DNA from 3 places in the Paenibacillus salivarius genome. Region 2 is predicted to be linked to each of the others. Evidence: riboswitches for the same ligand, from Rfam matches in the RefSeq annotation. Region 2 holds a riboswitch; each other region holds the start of a gene.
The links. Region 2 has a riboswitch for cyclic di-AMP ahead of ACSFXJ_RS18940 (KamA family radical SAM protein). Riboswitches for the same ligand answer to the same signal wherever they lie in the genome.

Region 1 (5,232 bases), 1.6 Mb from region 2:
TGGGTACTGCCGGAGACTTTGTGATGGCCGGACAATGGTTCCCGAAAGTGAGCGTATATGAACCCGTCGGGACGCGGGGCCGGAAAACGGAAGGCTGGAACTTGCACCAATATCACGGGAACTCCGAATTTTATTCCGATTTCGGCATTTATAGCGTCAATATCGATGTTCCCGAATCCTATACCGTTGCCGCTACCGGATTCCAGACGAAACCGGCGGCCCGCAAAGACGGGCGGAAAACGGTCCAGTTCTATGCCGACGACGTTCATGACTTTGCATGGTCGGCCTCGCCCGATTTCATTTATGCGGAGGAGCCCTTCTCCTCGACCGAAGTGCCGGGCGTCCGAATCAAGCTTTATCTGGACCCTGCCCATAAAGATTTGAAAGAGCGTTATTTTTATGCCGCCAAGGTGGCCCTTGCCAATTTCAGCAAATGGTACGGCAAATATCCATACTCGACGCTTTCCGTCGTCGTCCCGCCGGGAAACGGGAACGGCGCCGGAGGCATGGAATATCCAACCCTGGTCACATCGTTCGGGGCCACCAGCGAAGCCCCGGGATACGACGAGCTGGAACGGACGGTTATACATGAGATCGGGCATCAGTTCTTTTACGGAATGATCGCCAGCAATGAATTCGAAGAAGCCTGGCTGGATGAAGCCTTTACGTCCTATGCCGAAGACAAGTTAATGGAACAGGAATTCGGCATCGCCTCGAATCTTCCCGTTCAGGCCGCGCTCATCTCTTCGCCGGCTTCCTTGACCCAACCGGCCTGGAAATACGGCTCCGGCGACACGTATGCGAAAAACGCCTATTATCGCGGCAAGCTTGTCCTGATGGATATCGAACGCCAGGTCGGCTCCAAGACCATGAAACGAATTCTATATACCTATAGCCAAAAATACCGCTTCAGGCATCCGACTACTGCCGATTTCCAGCGGGTCGTGGAGCAGGTGTCGGGCCGAAGCTGGAAGTCTTACTTCAATCAGTACGTATATGGCGGCAAAATGACCGATTACTCGGTAGACCGAGTCAGCGTTGCTCAGATAGAAAGCAAAAACGGTGCCGATCCCCTCTATGAATCCACCGTTCAGCTAAGCCGCCAAGGCGGAACGGCAGCGAAAGTGCCGATCCTGTTCCATTTCAAGGATGGGAATACGATTCAAAAAAACTGGAACGGAAACGGGGAGCGGATCCAGATGACCCTGCAGTACAAGGAACCGCTTGACTGGGTTCAGATCGATCCCGATTATACGCTGGTCTTGGAAAACAAGCATATCAACAACTATATCAAGGCCGAAATTGACGAAACGACCGGTACCCGCACGACGCTGGGCGTCGTCAAACTCCTGGAGGCGCTGCTGGGGACCTTGATTTGGTAGATGTCACGAAAAATCATGCTCATAACATTTCTAGGAGGGAAAAGTATGACCTATGTACGGAATGGATGGGGGCTTGTCAGGAGCCAATTTCCCTCTATCATCATCCTGTTTCTTTATCAGCTGCTCTGGGGGCTGTTTCTGTACCGGCTGATTCACTCGGCAGTGATTGCCGTTCTGTCCAGGTACCCGGACCCGCCCCCCACGGAAATGAGCCGGCTGCTTTATCTGATCGAAGGCCAATTCGAATTATCTCATAATCCGGCGGTCCATCGATATGCCTGGCTGTTGCTGGGGATGGTCGTCCTTCGCTTGCTGTTGACGCCCTTGCTCGAGGCCGGAATCCTGTATGGATTCACTCCTCCGGACGCCCGGGGAACCGGGTTGACCTTATTCCGGGGGATGAAGGAATTTTGGAAGCCCGTCTCGCTCTTTTTTCTGCTGGAGCTTGCTCTTCTGGCTCTGCCGGCGGTTTGGATCGTTCCCGAGCTTGTTGCCCTGCTTCCGCGCCTGATCCCCTCCGGCGACAGGCTCGCACCCATGCTGACGCTGATGGGTTACGTTCTCGCTTGGGCGGCCTATGGTTGGATCGTCCGTCAGGTCTTGTTGTTCGCCAAATTCGGATACCTGTTCAAGACCGGCATATGGGCTTCCCTGATTTTATGTATGAGGCATTTGCTGCCCGGTATCGCCATTGCCTTTATTCTCGGCGCTTCCGGGGCCATCTTGTTCCTTTTGTTCGGCACCGTCTCTTGGATTTGGACCGGGTTGATCGCACTTTTGTTACAACAATCCTATCCTTTTATTCGGAGCCTTTTGCAAGTTTGGAATTTATCCTCTCAATACCAGCTTTGGCATACCAAAACGCAAAAAAGTTAAATTTTCTTCACTTTTTCCGATCCCTTGCGCAGCAAGGCCTCCGGGTGTTTTTCGGGGGCCTTTTTGCTCGTTTTTCCTCTTAAACTTGCTAATTAACCATTGCCAAAATATACTTACCTTTGTTACAATAACAACAGCACAATTTAAGTAACAGTTTTGTAATTATTTTTGTTACCATTTACAGACTCAAACTACTAGCCGAATCCCTTTTGGGGAACGGGGGAACCACTTTGGGTGAATTGATCTCGCAACAGAGGGGTCATAGGGGACCTTCAACCGAATCCTTAAGCTAACCTCGTAGGCATTGGAAGGAGCTTTTTCTTGAAGAAACAACTAGCCGTAACAGCTGTAAGTGTTGCATTACTATTTAGCCTCGGAGCTGGCAGCGCTTTCGCGGATTCCAAACTGGATTCCGTCGTGGACAATGCTCTGGGAACGGAATATGTCTCTGGCGGAACGACAACGTCCGGCTTTGACTGCTCCGGCTTCACGATGTACGTGTTCGGAAAGCTCGGCATTAAATTGCCGCACCAATCCGCCGCCCAATACAAAATGGGCACGAAAGTATCCCAGGATGAATTGATTGCCGGAGACCTGGTGTTCTACAACACTTCAGGAAAAGGCGTTTCTCACGTCGGCGTTTACGTCGGTAACGGAAAATTTGCTCATGCTTCTTCCTCTAAAGGCGTCGTCATTAGCAAAATGAGTGAAAAATATTACGTCGAGCGTTACGTTGGCGCTAAACGCATTATGAGTTCCGATAAGTACGAGGAAGTTACGAGCGACATCCAGGATCACGATGCAGTAGAATAATTGTTCCGTCTGGCCCGCAGAGATTCTAGGATGAATCCTGCGGGTCTTTTCATCAACTTGCCATTTGAGGCGAGTTTTGCTAAAATAGTCTGCGTAAATGGTAACAATTTTGTAATTTGTATTGTAATGATCGTCGTCGTTGTTTTGGATGCACACAACTAAGAACAGCCGAATTCCCTGCATCCGGGAAACGGGGGAACCATTTTGGGGTGAATTGATCCGAAAGTCGACTTTTTAAACTTCCTCTTTTAAGGATCATAGGGAACCTTCAACCGAATCCGCAAGCTAACCTCGCAGGCCTTGGAAGGAGTATGACATCTTGAGAAAGACTATCGCCGCAGCAGCTACGAGTTTAGCCATCCTGTTCACCATGGGGACGGGAAACGTACATGCAGAGTCCACTTTGAACAACGTCGTCAAATCCGTATACGGTACCCCTTATAAATACGGCGGGACCACAATCAACGGTTTTGATTGCTCGGGCTTTACAAGATACGTATACAAAAAATTAGGCGTTACTTTGCCTCGCGTATCCTCCGATCAATACAAGAAAGGAATTTCCGTGGCCAAAAGCCAATTAAAGGCCGGAGACCTGGTCTTCTTCAATACCTTGGGTAACGGGAAAGTATCCCACGTCGGTATTTACCTTGGTGACGGAACGTTTGCCCATGCCTCGTCGTCAAAAGGCATTCGGACAGACAAGTTAAGCAACAGTTACTATAAAACCCGGTACGTCGGCGCAAAGCGCATTCTCAGCACAACCTGATTTTCCAAATATGCTTCCGAAATATAAATGCATTGCGTAACCGCGAGCGATTCTTGCCGGAATCGTCCGCGGTCTTTTTCTTGGTTGCTACTCATATAACGAAGGACCAGAGTAAAAGGTTTCTTCTTTAAAGCCTGTCAGGCAATTTTTTTTGTTTCCGTTCCGTCCTCTTCACTCCCGTCTCCAATCCCCGTTATATCCAAGATTTACCCTTTTCGCGAAAGGCTAAACAGGAAAATTCAATCTTCCGCGCGAAAACCTTTACAACCCGAAAAAATCCCGTTAGAGTGAGTGTAAAAAGAACATGAACCCTGCAATCGCGATTGCATCCCTATCGTTGAAGGAGGCGCTAATAATGGAAAATTCGATTACACCATTCCGAATCGTACCTATGGAAGAAAGCCATGGCGCGGATATTTGCACGTGGCGTTACGATTCTCCCTACGATATTTACAGCTGGCTCCCTTGGGAACAAATGAAGGCGCTTGACGTGGAATTCGGCAACCCCGCCCTGAGAGCCCAGCAGTACGTCTCTTTACTCGATCAGCAAGGCGAGTTGGCCGGCTTCGCCCAGTACTTTCCGATGGAAGGCGTAACCCGTCTGGGGATCGGGATGAGGCCTGATTTATGCGGCCGGGGGCTGGGTAAAAGTTTTGTGCTTACCATTGTGGAGGAAGCGGCCAGACGCAAACCGCGCGACGTGATCGACCTGGAGGTATTGACCTGGAACACCCGGGCCATCCGGGCATATCAAAAATCGGGCTTTGTCATTACCGATCTTTACGAAAAAATGACGCCCGGCGGCATATCCAAACCTTATTACTGCATGGTGTTCAAAGGAGCTCCGACAGAGTAATAAAACACTTGTCTGTGATGTACAGCACATGAACTTTATGTTTTCTTCATATACTAACGGTAAATCGTTACTTTTTTTGACACAAAAGCTATGATCGTCAGGCATGTTCCGCTATAATGGAAGGGGTAGCTTACATAGGAGGGACGATGGAAATGCAGAAGTGGATCATGAGCGGACTTTTGGTCGTGGCGTGCGCCTTCGCAGCTGTGTTAATGTTTACATTGCCCGGCAGGGAGCAGGTGGCCCAGGAAGAGAAACCGCAAATGCCTGAAATCACATTAAATGCCGAACAGGCCGAGGCTACGGTCAAAGCAAATTGCATTACTTGTCACGGGGATCAATTGCAAGGCGGCGCCGGTCCGGCTCTGAATAAAGTCGGCTCCGAACTATCGGCGGATCAGTTGTACGGCATTATCACCAAAGGGAAAGGCGGCGGCATGATGCCTTCTTTCAAGGATAAATTGAAGGAAGACGAAATCGCCAACGTCGCCATGTGGCTTTCAGAAAAGAAATAAAAATTCAACACAAAACGCCCGCCT
Region 2 (5,232 bases):
AGCCGCTCAAGCTGGCCGGCTTGCTGACCGGGAAGGAGGGGACGTCCGGAACGAACGGTCCTTCAACGTCGTCCGGAGAATCCGGATCGACGAAGGCGTTGGCCCCGGTCGTGCTGGTCGATTGCCTGACCTTGTGGCTGACGAATGTTTTGCTTGCCTCGGAAAGCACCGAAGCCGGGGACGGGGATTTTTCCGGTGCCGTCGAATTCGAAATCGATAAACTCGTTTCCGCGGTCGCGGCTTATCCCGGGCATCTGGTGATGGTCACGAACGAGGTCGGCAGCGGGATCGTGCCCGAATATCCGCTTGGACGAATCTATCGTGATTATGCGGGGATATTGAACCGGAAAATGGCGGAGATTTCCGACGCGGTCTTTCTTGTTACGGCTGGAATCCCGATCGAGCTAAAAAGCAGGGAGTACAAACTATGAAAGACAAAGGACGGCCGATTTTGGCCGCTTTTCAATTTTTGTCCCGGTTTCCGGTCAAGGCGGAGCTGGACTTTTCGCCGGAGCTGCTCCGGCGCAGCGCCAAACATTACCCGCTCGTCGGTTTGGCGATTGGATTTACGGTCTGGCTTGCGGCATTTTTGTCCAGCCAAGTACTGCCGTCCCTGCCTGCGGCGGCGGTAACGCTGATCGTTTGGGTATGGCTGACCGGCGGACTTCATCTGGACGGCTGGATGGATTCCGCGGATGCGCTGCTCAGCTACCGATCCAGGGAGAAGATGCTGGAGATCATGAAAGACAGCAGAGTGGGCGCGATGGGAGTATTGGCATGTACACTGTTGCTTTTGCTCAAGGTGACGCTGATCGCCTCGCTAATCGATTCCGGCGCGCTGTCCGCCGCGGCGGCGATGCTGACGGCTCCGGTTTGGAGCCGCTGGTTCATGACGCGCGCGATGCAAAAATGGCCCGTCGCTCGCGCCGGTGAAGGGCTTGCCGCGAAGTTTCACGGTCTCGGATCGAAAGACACGGCACAATCCGCGGTTTTCGCCATCCTGCTCACGGCGGCTAGCCTGGGAACGGTCGCAATCGCCGCAGCCTTTGTGCCAGGCCTCGCCCCGGCGTTCAAGAACGAAATCTGGCTACCGTTGGTTATGTACTTTTTCGCAGCTCCTTTGGCGGTTTGGCTATTTGGTACCGCCGCTGCCAGAAAGATCAGTTCGCGGCTCCACGGCCTTACGGGGGATACATACGGAGCGTTGAATGAAGGGCTGGAGGCCGTACTGTTGATACTGGCGGTCATCTTGGTGTGCTGATTGCTTTTTTCATGGAAGGAGAGAAGCTGCAATGAATGATCAACCATTAACAAGGACGCAGGGCGCGGTATTAATGGTTCAGGGAACGGCTTCAGATGTCGGAAAGAGCGTCATTGTGACCGCGTTGTGCCGGATTTTTACACAGGACGGATACCGGACCGCTCCGTTCAAATCACAAAATATGGCGCTGAATTCATACGTCACGCCGGACGGAAACGAGATCGGAAGAGCGCAAGGCATTCAGGCGGAAGCCTGCGGCATTCCCGCGACAACGGATATGAACCCGATTCTGCTTAAGCCGACCGGAGAGATGCGCTCGCAGGTCGTCGTTCACGGCAAGCCGTTTCGCGATCTCAGCGCCGCGGGCTATCGCGAAAACTTTCTGCCTGCTGCAAAGCCGTTGGTGATGGAGGCGCTGGAGCGTCTGCGCGATCAATACGATATCGTCGTCATGGAGGGAGCCGGCAGTCCCGCGGAAATCAACTTGAAACACCGGGACATCGTCAATATGAACCTGGCGGGATGGGCGGATGCGCCCGTGATACTGGCCGCGGATATCGACCGCGGCGGCGTTTTCGCTTTTCTCGTCGGAACGCTGGAACTGCTGGAGCCGGAGGAAAGGGCACGGGTCAAAGGCTTCGTGATCAACAAGTTCAGGGGGGACCTCTCTCTGCTGCAACCCGGCCTGGAATGGCTGGAGCGGAAAACGGGCATTCCCGTGCTGGGCGTGCTTCCTTTTTTGCCGGATTTGGAAATCGAGGCCGAAGACTCGGTGGCGCTTGACTCCTACCGGTCTCTGCCGGATTCGGGGAGGGAGCTGGACATCGCCGTGATCCGCTATCCGAGGGTATCGAATTTTACCGATTTCGATATTTTGGCGGCCGAGCCCGATGTTTCCCTGCGTTATGTCCAGAAGCCGTCTCAACTTGGCACGCCGGATGTCGTCATCCTTCCGGGTTCCAAAAATACGATCGGGGATCTGGAGTATTTGCGGAAGCAAGGCTTGGATGCGGAAATTCGCGTATTGCTTGAAGAGCAGCCGTTGACACGGTTGGTAGGCATTTGCGGAGGTTATCAGATGCTGGGCAAGAAGCTGCTCGACCCGGACGGGGTGGAGTCGGAAGCGCCGCGCCATGCGGAAGGGCTGGGCTGGCTGCCGCTCGAGACGACTTTCCTGCCGGGGAAAACGACGGAGCTTGTTCACGGAACCGCCGTGACAGCAAGTCTCTGTTTGCCTAACGGCCCGGAGGGAGCAGATCTCCCTGTCAGCGGGTATGAAATCCATGCGGGCCGGACGGAAGTCAGCGGCGGCGCAGACGATTCCTTGCCGGTTTTCAAGATCCGCGAAAAGGACGGAACCTTGCGGGAAGAGGGGCGAAGTACTCCGGACGGAAGAATCTTCGGGACTTATTTGCACGGCGTGTTCCACAATGATGCCTGGAGACGGGCTTGGCTCAACCGCGTACGCATTGAAAAGGGCCTGCCGCCGCTTCCTTCGCAGATTTCGGCGGAGTCGCGAAAGCAGTCCGCTTTCGACCGGCTGGCGGATCATGTCAGAAAGCATCTGGATATGGACCGGATTTATCATATATTGCGAAAAGAACGACGATAAGTTTTGACAACCGGTTAAAATGTAAGGTACCATAAACTTGCGCTTAATTTTCGATGGTAAAGTCGAAAAGCGGGGGAACCACCTTTGGGGCGAATCGTAGAATGATCACGTAGGGAACCATCTTTCCCGAGCCCGTCAGCTAACCTCGTTTGCAGTGGATGGGTCGAATCGCTTTACATTACATATTCAGTCATAAATCCAATTGACCCTTTTTCGGGTCTTTTTTGTTTTCTTGGGTGATTTCCGCTTTGTCAATTCACTGCACGTCTTCCGGTTCCCCGCTTCCTCTTTACGATCGTCCATTCAAAGGAGGAGAGGGTACATGGCACGACCGAAGTATATTACCGATATCGGAAAGGTAACGCAGCTGTCCCGCGAAGAGCAGGAGGAGCTGCGGCCCATTACCGACAAGTTTGTCTTTCGGGTGAATGATTACTACTTGAATCTGATTGACTGGGAAGATCCGCAGGATCCGATCCGCAAGCTGGTCATTCCGAACACGGGCGAACTCCGCGAGTATGGACGCTGGGACGCATCCGACGAGGAGACGAACTACGTGGTGCCCGGGTGTCAGCATAAATACCGGACTACCGCGCTGCTAATCGTTTCCGAGGTATGCGGCTCCTATTGCAGGTATTGCTTCCGCAAACGACTGTTTCGAAACGATGTGAAGGAAGCGATGTCCGATGTCTCCCCGGGGATCGAATACATCGCGGCGCATCCCGAAATCAACAATGTGCTGCTTACGGGAGGGGACAGCCTGATATTGGCGACGTCCAAGCTTCGCTCGATTTTGGAACGTCTTCGTAAGATCGATCATGTAAAAATCATCCGTCTCGGCTCCAAAATGCCCGTATTCAACCCGATGCGCATTTCCGAGGATCCGGAGCTCCTTGCGCTTCTCTCCGAGTTTTCGACGCCGGAGAAACGCATTTACGTGATGGCGCACATCAACCATCCCCGGGAGATTACGCCGGAAGCCCAAAAGGCGTTCCAGGCGCTGCATGAGGCCGGAGTGATCGTCGTGAACCAGACGCCGGTGCTGAAAGGAATCAATGACGATCCCGTGGTGCTCGGGGATCTATTGGACCGGCTGTCTTGGGCGGGGGTGACGCCGTACTATTTTTTCATCAACCGGCCGGTTGCCGGAAATTCCGACTTCGTCATTCCGCTTGAACGGGCATACCGGGTCGTGGAGGAAGCCAAGGCTCGCACTTCGGGGCTCGGAAAACGGGTCAGGCTGTCGATGAGCCATACGTCCGGAAAAATCGAAATTTTGGCGATCGAGAACGGTTTGGCGTATTTGAAGTACCATCAGTCCAGGGATAATGAATACGGCAAATTCATGGTATTGGAATGCCCGCCGGAAGCGGCCTGGTTCGACGATCTCCCGGGCAGCGAGGCTTATTGGAAACGACCTGCGAGAAAGACGGAGGCGACGGGGGTGCTCTAGCACCGGGCCCGCACAAAAAAAGACGTACCCGGAAAAAAATGCGGGTACGTCTTTTTGACGCGACGGATCAGATTTTAAATTGTTCAGCCGCCGCCTTCAGCGAAAGCGCTTGATCGTAAAGCTCTTTGACGGTAGCGGCGTGGTTCTCCATCTCGGTAATCTGGCGGTTGGAATATTCGGCGATTTCTTCAATGCTTTGCAGTGATTTTGCCGTAATGTTTGCGGACTCCTCCACCGATGCGGTCACTTCTTCGGTACCGGCGGACACTTCCTCGGTCGAGGCGGATACCGATTGAATGGTCATATTGATGTTGTAGATCAGGTCCGTCAACTCTTCAAAAGCGCTGCCCGCTTGATTGACGCGTTCCGCCCCCGAATGAATTTCCCGGCTGACAAGCTCCATGGCCTTCACGGAATTCATCGCTTCTTCCCGAATGCTCAGCAGATTGTCGCCGATCTGTTCCGTGGCGATCCGTGATTGCTCGGCAAGCTTGCGCACCTCTTCGGCTACGACCGCAAAGCCCTTGCCCTGCTCGCCGGCCCGAGCCGCTTCGATGGCCGCGTTCAGCGACAAAATATTGATCTGCTTCGTGATATCCATAATTAAGTTGACGACTTCGGCAATGGATTCCGACCTGTTATTCAGCTCCGTAATCGAAATCTGTGATTTTCTCGCCGCTTCCTCAACCATCTGCATCTGCTCGACGGCTGTTTTGGCAAGTTCGTTGCCGGAGCCGGCTTCCGCGGAAGCCTGTCCGATCTTTTCCGAAACTTCAGCGGAAGAGGTTGCGATATGCTGGACGCCCTGCGAGATTTCCTCCATCGCTCTGGCATTCTCCGCGGCCGTGGACGCGATCGTGACGCTGCCTTGTTCGACTTCCAGCGTAGCGGCTCCGGAACGCTCGG
Region 3 (5,232 bases), 1.6 Mb from region 2:
GAATAAAGACACTGTGGGGTACAGTGCAAACAAGCTCCGGTTCACTATAGTACTGAACCGCGATACTCAAGCTTCCATAGTCTTTCCCGCCGGGGGCCGCGGCCATCCGTTCGGCGACCTCTTTTTGAATCATCACGACGATATTTTCCAGAGGTAACCCGGCCTCCAGCAGATTCATCAGAATCGGGGTCGTCACATAGTATGGCAGATTGGCCACGACGCTGACCGAGCTGCATTCCGCGAATTCGGACGCAAACAAAGCATGAAGATCAAGCTTCAGGACATCGCCATGAATGACTTTTACATGCGGATGGGGAGCCAACACTTCCTCCAGGATCGGCAGCAGTCGCTGGTCGATTTCGACGGCGGCTACGCGCCCCGCTTCCCGGGCCAGTTTCTCCGTCAATGCGCCGATCCCCGGACCGATCTCCAGCGCCCCCTTGGACTTGTCCAACCCGGCCGCTCCGACGATCTTGGCCAGAATGTTCTGGTCGATCAGAAAGTTTTGGCCAAGGCTCTTTTTAAACGAAAAACCGTGCCTCTCGATAATTTCCTTCGTCCGGCGCGGCGTAGACACATCTTCTCTTACTTCCACAGTTATTCGCCCCTTTCATTCTTGAGTTGGGCCAGTGCGTCGCAAAATTCCGCGCGGCTAATCCGGAAAATCCCAAGGCGCTTGTAAAACTGCTTGCCGTTGCAATATCCGATTCCGAGCCGTTCGCCCATAAAACGCCGGCGGGCTGCCGCATCCTCGTGCACGATCAGTCCGGCTTCCAGCAAGTCTTCCCACTCCACTTGCCTGAGGTCTTCTTCCGCTCCAGGGACGGCCTCGCTGCGGACGCGGGAAAGCGCCTCGCGAATCGCCTTTGGCGACGCATTCTCGACGCCGATATCGTCGCCCTTGGTGGCGTCGGCCTCACGCAGGAAAGCGTGCTTGCAGCCCGGCACGCGCTGGGCCACGATTTTACGGATCCGCTCCCCGGCATGATCGGGATCCGTGAAAATAATCACCCCGCGCCGCTCCATCGCCAGCTCAATTTTCCGCAGCGTCGTCTCGTTAATCGCCGAACCGCCGGTCTCAATGGTGTCGGCTTCCACCGCCCGCTTCACCGCGACGGTATCGTCCCGGCCTTCCACCACAATGACCTCTTTGATCATGCACTTCTCAACCTTCCCAACATTTATTAAAGTCATAATTACAATCATAACCACCCGTCCAACGGGTGGTTTGCTCTTGGGGTATAACCCCCTGTTGCCAAACTGCGCCTAAAGACGCTAGCCTGACAATAAAATTGTTCAGGCTCAGTGTTATTTGTCACTTTCACTTACCAGTTAAACTGGTTTACTTCTTCTTGCTGCTGTTCCTGCTGAAGGGATCTTCATACTCTTTCACGCTCAGTTTATCAATTGCTTGATCATGTGCTTCTTGCTCACGTATATATTTTGCGACGGTGGCCTCATTTAAGCCAACAGTACTGACGTAATATCCTTCCGCCCAAAATTTCCGATTCCCATACTTATACTTTAAGCTCGCGTGTTTCTCGAATATCATCAACGAGCTTTTTCCCTTCAGATATCCCATAAATGATGATACTGAGATTTTTGGGGGAATTGCTACTAACATATGTACATGATCCGGCATCATGTGGCCCTCTATTATCTCCACTCCCTTGTATTTACACAAACGCTTGAAAATCTCGATCAAGTCTTTTCTCACTTGATTATAAATTTCTTTCCGTCTATACTTCGGGGTGAACACAATGTGGTATTTGCACATCCACTTCGTGTGAGCTAGACTATAGCTCTTGTTTGCCATCTAAGACCATTCCTTTCATTATTGAGCCTGAACATCTCAATTTTATTGGAATGGTCTTGTTGGTCAAACCCTTGATCCCTCCACCCGCATAGCGGGTGGTTTTTTGTTTCGCACGCTTCGCGAGCTCAACTGGCTAAAGCCGCAACAAAAAGAAGAGGAATTCTCCTCTTCTTATCCGTGTCTTATTCATCATCCTAATATTATATCATTCCCTGCCCAAAGTAAACGCGGCGGTTAGTTGAGCTCCGGTTTGGTCGGTCCGATGACATATACGGTCCGCCCTTTCTTACGGCCGAAGTTCTCCGCCGATTTCAGGGAATCGTAATAAACGTCTATTTTATTGCCTTTGATGGCACCGCCGGTGTCCTCCGCTTTACGGAAGCCGATGCCCTCAATATAGACCCACCATCCCAAAGGAACGACGCTTTTGTCGACAGCGATCGTCCGGCCTTCCGTCACGCGGGTGCCGGAGGCGGTACGCGTGCCGATTCCGTCTTCCTCCGAGGAGTATGCGGTTAAGGTCACGTTTTTAAGTACTTTTTTATATTTAAACGAGACGCCGCCTTTCGTCGTCAGTCCGCTGATATTCACCGAATCTCCAGTACGGGAAATGCTTGCGGCTGCAACGGCTGTCGGTTTCTTCGTGCCTACGGCGACCACTTTCGGCGAGGCCTCCTTCTCGACCTCTTTGCCAAGCCAACGCTTGGACACGAAGACTCCGTCTTCATAAACTTTTTCGATATTATGCACGACAACACCCTCGCTGCCTTCGGAAACCACTTTGGTTTTACCTTTTAGCAACGACTCGTCAGAAGTCTTTACCACGGAAAATGGCACATTTTCTTTGGACTGTACCGTTTGTTTGGTCACTCGTACGATCTTGATGTCCAGATTTTCACTCACTTTGCTGTCCAGCGCAGGAGTAACTTTGTCGTCCTGGTTCAACGTAATCCCGAGTTCCTCGATGGTCTTCCGAATGCTGTCTTCTGTCGTGTAATGGATGGTTGTCTTACCGTCTACGCTGACTTGAACCGGAACCGCACGCTCAATGACGATCCGGTCACCGTCTTCAAGATTACTGTCGAGCGGACGCGACACTTCGTCCCCCCGGTTCAGTACGATGGACTGTTCGTCCAATACTTCATTGACCAGCGATTGGCGGGTTTCGATCGTTTGGCTCTCCCCGTCGACCACCAGATGAACTTTCTTGCTGCTTTGCCCGTAAACCCAAATCAGGATGATGAGAACTACCGCGATGGCTAACAAGCCTACAACCGCTGCTTGACGTAAATGTTCTTGTTTCCACCGCATTGCGTAAGACATGCTGGATGAGCGTGATTCATGGGTCTCCAATTTGCGGAAAATGCCCATTTCTTCCGTCCTCCTTCATAGTCCCGCCGTCTAGAACGATTTAGCTTGAATTTGACGTGACTACATTTCATTTTTACGAAATACGTTCTTCGTGACCCGTACTTCGCATCCTGCCCCAGTCTTCTCGGCATTGTCACCTCCTGTATACAACAGTATGATGACCCTACTACGTTTATTCAAAACAAAAGAAGCCTAAAGAAAGAGTAAGAGGCTCTCTTTCGTGGCTTCCGGATCGTCCTGATGTAATAGGATGCACGAGTTTGCCCTCTCATTGTACGCTTACGAGGTTAGCTGTCGGGTTAGGACGCGAGAGACCCGCCCTTTCTCAGTTCATTCGCTCATGGCGCAATGACCTCGAATTCACCCCAATGACCCAAGAAGAAATCAACCACAAACCGATTGGCCATTATGCCTGCCGGCTGCATTTGGTTCCCCCGTTCTCCGTTTGCCGGAGATTCAGCGAGACTGGTTCATGGAACCATGTAATCCTCCAAAATGATTACTGAAAAGATTCTATCCTGTTTCGATGCAGGTTGTAAAGGATCAATCAAGAACGTTTATTTTAATAAATGGTTAAAAAAATGTAATAAACTCGGTTCAGTTGGTTAAAATGCATTAATCTTTCTCGTTTGCTCCTTTTTTCATCGGTTTTCCTCCCGATTTCACCGAATTCCAAATCGTTCCAGCGCATTCCTGGTTGTAATTTCTGCCAGTTCCTCCACGGAAATCCCTTTTAATTCAGCCGCGGCTTCGGCAACCAACCGGACATGTCCGGTCTCGTTTCTCTTTCCACGAAATGGATGAGGTGTTAAATATGGGGCGTCCGTTTCGATCAGCAAACGGTCAAGCGGAGTCTTCGCCAAGACCTCTTTCGGTTGTTTTGCATTTTTAAACGTAATCGGTCCGCCAAACGACAAATGAAATCCCAAATCCAGACACATTTTGGCAATTTCCCAACTCCCCGAGTAAGAGTGCATAACCCCGCCGATTTCATCGGCCTTCTCTTCACGGAGAATGCGTACTACGTCTTCATGCGCATCGCGGTTATGGATGCAAATCGGCATTTTGAGCTCCCGCGCCAGACGGATTTGTTTGCGGAACACTTCATGTTGCACGTCTTTCGGGGACGTATCCCAATAATAATCAAGTCCGATTTCGCCAATCGCGACAACTTTCTCATGCTTGGCAAGTTCGGCAATCCAGTCCAAATCCTCTTCTTTCATTGTAATGGCGTCCTGCGGATGCCAGCCGACAGCGGCATATATAAAATCATAAGATTCCGCGAGCTTCATCGTAGTCGGGATAGTCTCACGGTTAAAACCGATATTGATCATCCGCGTTACCCCTTGATCCAGCGCACGCTGAAGCGCTTCCTCCCGATCGCCGTCAAATTGCGCCGCATCCATATGCGTATGTGTATCGAATAACTCCATTATGCATCCTCCCTAGCTATGACAAATCGAATAGTTTAGCGATTTCCTTCGGTAAACGGTCTTTGAAAGCCGCCAATTTATTATCCGGAAAGTACAAATGAAATCTTCCCCGGTGCAGCCCGCTGATCGAGCGCACGATGTCGGAAACTTCGGAAATTTCCCGAAGCCGTTCCTGCCGGTCGAGCAGCAGAATCTGCTTGTCCCGGGATTCGCCGTCCGGACGAAACACATCATAAGGCAGATCGGTCGGAAAATCAATTTCCAGATCGTAATCCGGATGGAGCCCCGCCGCCTTAAAAGCATGGCGAATCTCGTCAATCGTTTCCAGGTCGATTGCATCCGTTTCTACATATTTATACAGTTTTCTGTCTAAAAACCGGCCGCACAGATCGCTCAGTAATTCATCCGGTTCTTTACGCCATTGCATAAATGCGGTCTGCACCAACGCCTCGTCGAGCAGCTGATAATCCCTGACCGTCAAGTTGCCCCGAAATAGGCCCGGTAGCGGGTCCGGCAGGAAGGCGAATGAATGGCCTTCGGCGTAAAGCTCCTTGGCCCGCCGGAAAATTTGCCGCAAAATAATTTCCGAGCTGCGGGTTACCGGGTGAAAAT

Region 1: another riboswitch for cyclic di-AMP. It lies ahead of ACSFXJ_RS00525 (C40 family peptidase); the one in region 2 lies ahead of ACSFXJ_RS18940 (KamA family radical SAM protein).
Region 3: another riboswitch for cyclic di-AMP. It lies ahead of ACSFXJ_RS00140 (G5 domain-containing protein); the one in region 2 lies ahead of ACSFXJ_RS18940 (KamA family radical SAM protein).

Annotation. Positions count from the first base shown of each region.
Region 1 is NZ_CP195592.1:104,092-109,323, reverse strand. Features, by position in the region: gene ACSFXJ_RS00535 (M1 family metallopeptidase) at 1-1,382, shown strand, start outside; gene ACSFXJ_RS00530 (hypothetical protein) at 1,428-2,258, shown strand; cyclic di-AMP (ydaO/yuaA leader) riboswitch at 2,445-2,577, shown strand; gene ACSFXJ_RS00525 (C40 family peptidase) at 2,580-3,071, shown strand; cyclic di-AMP (ydaO/yuaA leader) riboswitch at 3,228-3,386, shown strand; gene ACSFXJ_RS00520 (C40 family peptidase) at 3,391-3,837, shown strand; gene ACSFXJ_RS00515 (GNAT family N-acetyltransferase) at 4,193-4,693, shown strand; gene ACSFXJ_RS00510 (c-type cytochrome) at 4,846-5,208, shown strand.
Region 2 is NZ_CP195592.1:4,099,890-4,105,121, reverse strand. Features, by position in the region: gene ACSFXJ_RS18955 (bifunctional adenosylcobinamide kinase/adenosylcobinamide-phosphate guanylyltransferase) at 1-431, shown strand, start outside; gene cobS (adenosylcobinamide-GDP ribazoletransferase) at 428-1,261, shown strand; gene ACSFXJ_RS18945 (cobyric acid synthase) at 1,293-2,873, shown strand; cyclic di-AMP (ydaO/yuaA leader) riboswitch at 2,904-3,043, shown strand; gene ACSFXJ_RS18940 (KamA family radical SAM protein) at 3,196-4,326, shown strand; gene ACSFXJ_RS18935 (methyl-accepting chemotaxis protein) at 4,394-5,232, opposite strand, start outside.
Region 3 is NZ_CP195592.1:27,279-32,510, reverse strand. Features, by position in the region: gene rsmA (16S rRNA (adenine(1518)-N(6)/adenine(1519)-N(6))-dimethyltransferase RsmA) at 1-595, opposite strand, end outside; gene rnmV (ribonuclease M5) at 598-1,158, opposite strand; gene tnpA (IS200/IS605 family transposase) at 1,343-1,816, opposite strand; gene ACSFXJ_RS00140 (G5 domain-containing protein) at 2,051-3,187, opposite strand; cyclic di-AMP (ydaO/yuaA leader) riboswitch at 3,448-3,659, opposite strand; gene ACSFXJ_RS00135 (TatD family hydrolase) at 3,850-4,620, opposite strand; gene ACSFXJ_RS00130 (HD domain-containing protein) at 4,637-5,232, opposite strand, start outside.